3 regions of the Ralstonia sp. SA306 genome follow, and region 2 is predicted to be linked to each of the others. Evidence: predicted binding sites of a transcription regulator. Region 2 holds the regulator's gene; each other region holds the start of a gene.
What was found. Region 2 encodes NrdR, which represses ribonucleotide reductase genes. Its sites were predicted from a motif close to CACNANATNTNGTG; they were not measured.
Positions count from the first base shown of each region.

Region 1: a site for NrdR is predicted at 1,225-1,238, ahead of M1D44_RS05270 (ribonucleoside triphosphate reductase). Genes of this name have one in related genera too.
Region 3: a site for NrdR is predicted at 950-963, ahead of M1D44_RS01480 (ribonucleoside-diphosphate reductase subunit alpha). Genes of this name have one in related genera too.

Region 1 covers NZ_CP096451.1:1,105,725-1,107,992, forward strand. Annotated here, with positions in the region: gene M1D44_RS05270 (ribonucleoside triphosphate reductase) at 1-1,189, opposite strand, end outside; gene M1D44_RS05275 (DHCW motif cupin fold protein) at 1,326-1,667, opposite strand; gene M1D44_RS05280 (dicarboxylate/amino acid:cation symporter) at 2,038-2,268, shown strand, end outside.
Region 2 covers NZ_CP096451.1:2,225,210-2,227,477, forward strand. Annotated here, with positions in the region: gene glyA (serine hydroxymethyltransferase) at 1-872, shown strand, start outside; gene nrdR (transcriptional regulator NrdR) at 998-1,462, shown strand; gene M1D44_RS10665 (type IV pilin protein) at 1,495-1,974, opposite strand; gene M1D44_RS10670 (pilus assembly protein) at 1,977-2,268, opposite strand, start outside.
Region 3 covers NZ_CP096451.1:305,311-307,578, forward strand. Annotated here, with positions in the region: gene M1D44_RS01475 (alkaline phosphatase family protein) at 1-499, opposite strand, end outside; gene M1D44_RS01480 (ribonucleoside-diphosphate reductase subunit alpha) at 1,151-2,268, shown strand, end outside.

The DNA.
Region 1 (2,268 bases), 1.1 Mb from region 2:
TGCCGCGCTTGAGCAGCTCGCGCAGGTCGAGCTGCAGGCGGCAGCACATCGAGCGCACCATGTGCGGCTCCAGATCGGAGTTGAGGAAGTTCTGGAAGTAGGGCAGCCCGTAGCGTGCCGTCATCTCGAACAGCAACGTGGTGTTGGGGTGCTCCCAATCGAAGTCCGGCGTGATGTTGTAGGTCGGAATCGGAAACGTGAACGCGCGGTCCTTTGCATCGCCGGCCATCATGACCTCGATGTACGCGCGGTTGATCATGTCCATCTCGGGCTGGAGATCGCCGTAGGTGAAGGGCATCTCTTCGCCGCCAATGTAGGGAACCTGTTCGCGCAGGTCGGCAGGGCAAGTCCAGTCGAACGTGAGGTTGGTGAACGGCGTTTGCGTGCCCCAGCGGCTGGGCACATTCAGGTTGTAGATCAGCTCTTGCATGGACTGCTTCACCGCCGCATACGACATCGCATCGCGGCGGATGAACGGCGCCATGTACGTATCGAATGAACTGAACGCCTGCGCGCCGGCCCACTCGTTTTGCAGCGTGCCGAGAAAATTGACGATCTGTCCGATGGCTGCCGACATATGCCGCGGTGGCGTCGCTTCCACCTTGCCCGGCACGCCGTTGAATCCCTCTGTCAGCAACTGCCGCAACGACCAGCCTGCGCAGTAGCCCGACAGCATGTCGAGATCGTGGATGTGGATGTCGCCCTCGCGGTGCGCTGTGCCCGCTTCGGGGCTGTAGACATGCGAAAGCCAGTAGTTGGCGGTGACCTTGCCTGCCACGTTCAGGATCAGACCTCCAAGGCTGTAGCCCTGATTGGCGTTGGCATTGACACGCCAATCGCGCTGCTCGAGGTATTCGTCCATCGTGCTCTCGACATCGACCAGCGTGTGCTTGAGCGAACGCAGCCGGGCGTGTTGCTCGCGGTAGACGATGTAGGCACGCGCGGTGCGCCAATAGCCGGCGTCTACCAGCACCTCTTCCACCCAATTCTGGATGATTTCGATACCGGGGCAGGGGAGCGGGGAGAGATGTCCGAGCACGCCCGCGGTCAGGCGTTGCGCCTCGACGGCGTCGAATTCGCCGGTGGCTTGGCCGGCAGCCGCGATGGCCTGGCAGATCTTTTGCGCATCAAACGGTGCCAATGAACCGTCGCGCTTGGTGACTTGCCTGGTGACCTGTGTGCTCGTCATGAGGTACTCCATCTAGTGGTATGGAGTCAGACTAGCACTACATATTGTGGTCTGTGAGTCTTAAAGACCTTGATCTTGAAATCGCTTGACCCCGGTCAACCGGGGCCGCGTGCGACGCGGACACTGCGTGTCGCCATTAGTCGACGATGAACAGCCGGGCGCCGTTCCTGGTGTACGACTGATGGGCTTCCGCATCGTCGCCCACCTGATAGCTCATGCCGGGCGTGAGGATGAACTTGCGGCCATCTTCCAGTGTGGTTTCCAGTTCGCCATCCAGGCAGAACAGGATGTGGCCCTTCTTGCACCAATGGTCAGCCAGGTAGCCGGGCGTGTACTCGACCATGCGCACGCGGATGCGGTCCGGCTCGTCGCCAAAGTAGCGGGTGCGCCAGATCGCCATGCCGGTCTCGCCGGTGTGTTCGGTAAGTTCAACGGCGGACCAGTCGGTCGTGCCAAAGGCGAAGGGCGCCATTTTCATCGCGAGACTCCGGTGGGTGACGTAAGCCCATGATGGTATCAACGGCTTACGTGGCGCAGGCGTCGCATTTCATATGCTCAAAAAGTCGCTTTTCAGTACGCCGCGACGGCATTGCGTGCGGCTCAATAATCCGCTTCTGACCGGCTGATTCCACTGCCTGTGCGGCATCGCAGCAAGGTGTCGACGGCGTCATATCAATGTATGCAGAAATTGCATGGTGCCATGCAACATCGACATAACGATCGTCATGCGCTTCTCTAATATCGTCGCTTTTTACAAAGCGTGACGAACTTGGGCCGGCCCTTGGCCCCATGAGATCCGCGTCTGCCGCGCGCCGTCCCTCCGGCCACGGTATTCCTTGGAGAAAGTCTTGAACACCAAACGTCTGACCTCCCATATCGGGCTGGCAATGCTGCTGGGCATTGCCGTCGGCTGGGGTTGCCACGAATATGCCAAGGACGCTGCGGCGGCCAAGGACATCGCTTCGTACTTCAGCATCATCACCGACATCTTCCTGCGCATGATCAAGATGATCATCGCGCCGTTGGTGTTCTCGACGCTGGTGACGGGCCTGGCGAGCATGAGCGGCGGCCGCTCGGTC
Region 2 (2,268 bases):
GCCACCTGACGCACGGCATGGCGCTCAACATGAGCGGCAAGTGGTTCAACGTTGTGAGCTACGGCCTCAATGCGCAGGAAGACATCGACTACGACGCGCTCGAGGCCCTGGCGCAAGAGAAGAAGCCGAAGCTGATCATTGCCGGCGCATCCGCATTTGCGCTGCGCATCGATTTCGAGCGCATCGGCAAGATTGCCAAGTCGATCGGCGCGTATTTCATGGTGGACATGGCGCACTACGCCGGCCTGATCGCCGCGGGCGTGTACCCGAACCCCGTGCCGCACGCTGACTTTGTGACGACGACCACGCACAAGAGCCTGCGCGGCCCGCGCGGCGGCGTGATCCTGATGAAGGCCGAGCACGAGAAGGCCATCAACTCGGCGATCTTCCCGGGTATCCAGGGCGGCCCGCTGATGCACGTGATCGCCGGCAAGGCCGTGGCGTTCAAGGAAGCCCTGTCGCCGGAGTTCAAGGCTTATCAACAACAGGTCGTGAAGAACGCCGCCGCCATGGCTGAAACGCTGATGGCCCGCGGCCTGCGCATCGTGTCTGGCCGCACCGAAAGCCACGTGATGCTGGTCGATCTGCGCGCCAAGAAGATCACCGGCAAGGAAGCCGAAAAGGTGCTGGGCGACGCACACATCACGGTCAACAAGAACGCAATCCCGAATGACCCGGAAAAGCCGTTCGTGACCTCGGGCGTGCGCCTGGGTTCGCCAGCCATGACCACGCGTGGCTTCAAGGAAGCCGAGGCCGTGAAGGTCGCCCATCTGATCGCCGATGTGCTGGACAACCCGCACGATGAGGCGAACATCGCCGCCGTGCGCGCCAAGGTGGCTGAGCTGACCAAGCAGTTCCCGGTCTACGCCTAAGGCATCCGCCGATGGCCGGATCTTCCGGCCACGTAGTACCCTGCCGCGATGCGCCCGCCCGGGCCATCGCGGCGTTGTTCTTTTAGCGCAGTGCGTTCTTTGAGGTTGCCGAGGAGACCACCGGCATGAAATGCCCCTTTTGCGGCCACGCGGCCACCCAGGTGATTGATACCCGCATGTCGGAAGAAGGCGACACCGTACGCCGCCGCCGTCGCTGCGAATCCTGCGACCGCCGCTTCACGACCTACGAACGCATCGAGTTGTTCTTCCCCGCCGTCGTCAAGAAGAACGGCAGCCGCGTCGACTACGACCGCAACAAGGTCAAGGACTCCATGCGGCTGGCGCTGCGCAAGCGCCCCGTTTCCGCCGAAGCCATCGACGAAGCCATCGCCCGCATCGAAGAAAAACTCCTCAGCCACGGCGAGAAGGAAATCGGCAGCGACCGCGTGGGCGAGCTGGTGATGCGCGAACTCAAGCGGCTGGACAAGATCGGGTACATCCGGTTTGCGTCGGTGTATCGGAGTTTTGAGGATGTGTCGGAATTTCGCGACGTTTTGGATGAGATTGCGGCGACGAATGTGCGGAAATGAACAAAAGCCCTGGAGGCCTTTTTTCTTTCCTGTTACCAACACTGCGCTGACGTAGTACCTGCCGCCATGCCGACGTTGCCTTGCACGCCGAGCTGGTTGATGGTGTATGTCCCGCAGGCGTCGGCCGTTTGCGGGCTGACCGGAACAGCAGAAGCGGAATAGCCAGGCGCTGCCGCACCACTCGCGCCTGCCGTGCCCGTTACCGCGACATTCAGCTGATAGTACGACTGCGTGCCAGACTGAATGGCGAACGGAAAGCTCGCCGCCGCATAGCCGAGGGAGGCAGGCGATGCTGCGTAGCTATTCTGCAGTGTAAAAAACCGCTCCTGGCGTGCTGCCAGATCCAGCAGCGCCGTCTTCGCATCCGCGCGGTGCGATTTCAGGATGTACTGCTGGTAGGACGGATAGGCAATACGGGCCAGGATGGCGATGATCGCTACCGTAATCATCAACTCCATCAAGGAGAAACCGCCTTCGCCAGGGGACAAGGAGGGAGTCTTGGTTCGGCTCATGATTAGCGCAGCTTGGTCCAAGTCATGCGAGAGCCAACACCGGCGGCGCTCGGGTTGATCTGGTTGACCGTACCCGTGCCGCTGACGGTCTGCTGCACCAGGTACGGCAGCTTATTGGCGGTCACGATAGACGGAGTGCCGGTACCACTCAAACCGATACCGCTGACAATGCCGCCGTTGAGGGTCGGGAAATTGTTGTTATTGTCGCCGAAGAACGAGGCGGTACCTGCCCCACCCGATGCGACCGAAATGGCCATGGTGTAGCCAGATGCTGGCGTCGAGCTACAGGATAAA
Region 3 (2,268 bases), 1.6 Mb from region 2:
CCTTGAGCAGCGCCGGCAGTACGGCCGAGCTGACGGCAGCGCCCAGGCGTTGCGTGGTGCCGGCCGCCTTGGCGGCGCTGCGCGCATAGCTGAAGACACTCGGGGCGGCCAGGGTGGTGACGGTGTCGTCCGTCACGCTGTGGCGGTTCTGCCAGGTGCCGGTCAGCACGGTGGCCCAGCTTGGCGTGTCCAGCGGCGCCTGGGCGGTGGTGGTACCCAGCGTGCCGCCCGTCGAAGCCGGCATCACCGCCAGGGTGCCCAGGTTCGGCAAGCTGCGCTGCAGGAGCGCGCTCTGCACCTGCGCATAGGTGGCACCGTCTACGCCGACCACCAGCACTTTCTTGCTGGCGCTGGTGGTCGGGGCGTCCGTGTTGCCCTGGTTGGCGATGGGGCTGCTGTCGCCGCCGCCGCATGCGGTCAAGGTGGTCGCCAGCGTGGCGGCCACCGTCGTGCCCAGCGCAGCCGTCAGCAGGCGGCGGGCGGGTTGATTCCAGTCCATGTCGATTTCCTCGGTCGTTGTGTGCGGCGCTCGGTGTCCCACCGCTGTGATTGCGCTCCCTGCAATGCGACCGAAGCGTAGGGTTGGGGCCTGTCGCTCAAGTGACAGCCGCGGCAAGAATGCTGATGCGGCTATTCGGATTTCTTGAGCGGGGGGAATGTCCAGGAGGGCGCGGAGCGCAGCACGTCTGCACCAGTGCTGTGCGCGGCACACATGCCCCTACCGTGGATGAGGTGACGTCTATTGAACTTGCGACGTCGATAGAAAGAATTATTCTGAAGAGGCGGTCATTGCGACGCCGCACGCCAGTCCCGCCGACCCGTTGTGCTGCCTGGGATGGCGGGTTTGCGGCACTGCATTTGGGTTGAGAAAACCCCCCTTCGCCGCCATCTGTCAAGACTGGTCTTGTTTGATCGATCCACTATACTTAGGGCCAATCCCGGGGTAACACACTAGATATAGTGGTGACTTTCCGGGATTCTTATTTCGGCGCCACGCGGGGGCGGGCGTACGGCGGGTCAAGCCGACGCTTGGGAGCTGAGAAAAGGCAAGGGTCTTTTCCGTCTCATTTCTCCGCGTAGCGCGAGGGTTCGCCAACGGGTCACCCGCTCGGCGAGCCAATAAAAAACGAACGGTTCAACAGGAGTCCACATGCAGACGGCCCAATCCGAAATCCACTCCGGCACCGCCAACCCCTCGCAATTTGCGCAAAGCGCTGGCGGCACGGCCGTGGCCACCGGCATCGCTTCCGGCGTCAACCTTGCCGACTACAAGATCATTCGCCGCAACGGCGCCGTGGTCAGCTTCGAGCCTTCGAAGATCGCCGTGGCCATGACCAAGGCCTTCCTCGCCGTGAATGGCGGGCAGGGCGCTGCTTCCGCGCGTGTGCGCGAGCTGGTCGACCAACAAACGCAGAACGTCGTGCGCGCACTGCTGCGCAGCCGCCCGAACGGCGGTACGTTCCATATCGAAGACGTGCAGGACCAAGTGGAATTGGCCCTGATGCGCTCGGGCGAGCACGACGTTGCCCGCGCCTACGTGCTGTATCGCGAGCGCCGCGCCCAGGAGCGCGCGCAAGCCGGCGAAACCCAGCAGCAACCGGCCTTCATCGGCCTGAACGTGACCGACGGCGGCATCTCCCGCCCGCTGGACATGGCGGCGCTGCGCAACGTGATCGTCTCGGCCTGCGAAGGCCTGGGCGAAGCGGTGGACCCGGAGCCGATCCTCAAGGAAACGGTCAAGAACCTGTATGAAGGCGTGCCGATGACGCAGGTGTACGACTCGGCCATCCTGGCCTCGCGTACCCTGATCGAAAAGGACCCGGCGTACAGCCAGGTCACGGCGCGTATCCTGATGCACACGATCCGCCGCGAAATCCTCGGCGAAGAAGTCACGCAAGCGGAAATGAGCACGCGTTACGTCGACTACTTCCCGCAGTTCATCAAGCGCGGCATCAACGCCGAGCTGCTCGACGACAAGCTGGCGCAGTTCGACCTGGCCCGCCTGGGTGCGGCGCTGGACGCCTCGCGCGACTTCCAGTTCAACTACCTCGGCCTGCAGACGCTGTACGACCGCTATTTCCTGCACATCAACGAAACCCGCATCGAGATGCCGCAGGCATTCTTCATGCGCGTGGCGATGGGCCTGGCGCTGAACGAAATCGACCGCGAAGCCCGCGCCATCGAGTTCTACCAGCTGCTGTCGTCGTTCGACTTCATGTCGAGCACGCCGACGCTGTTCAACTCGGGCACGCGCCGCTCGCAGCTGTC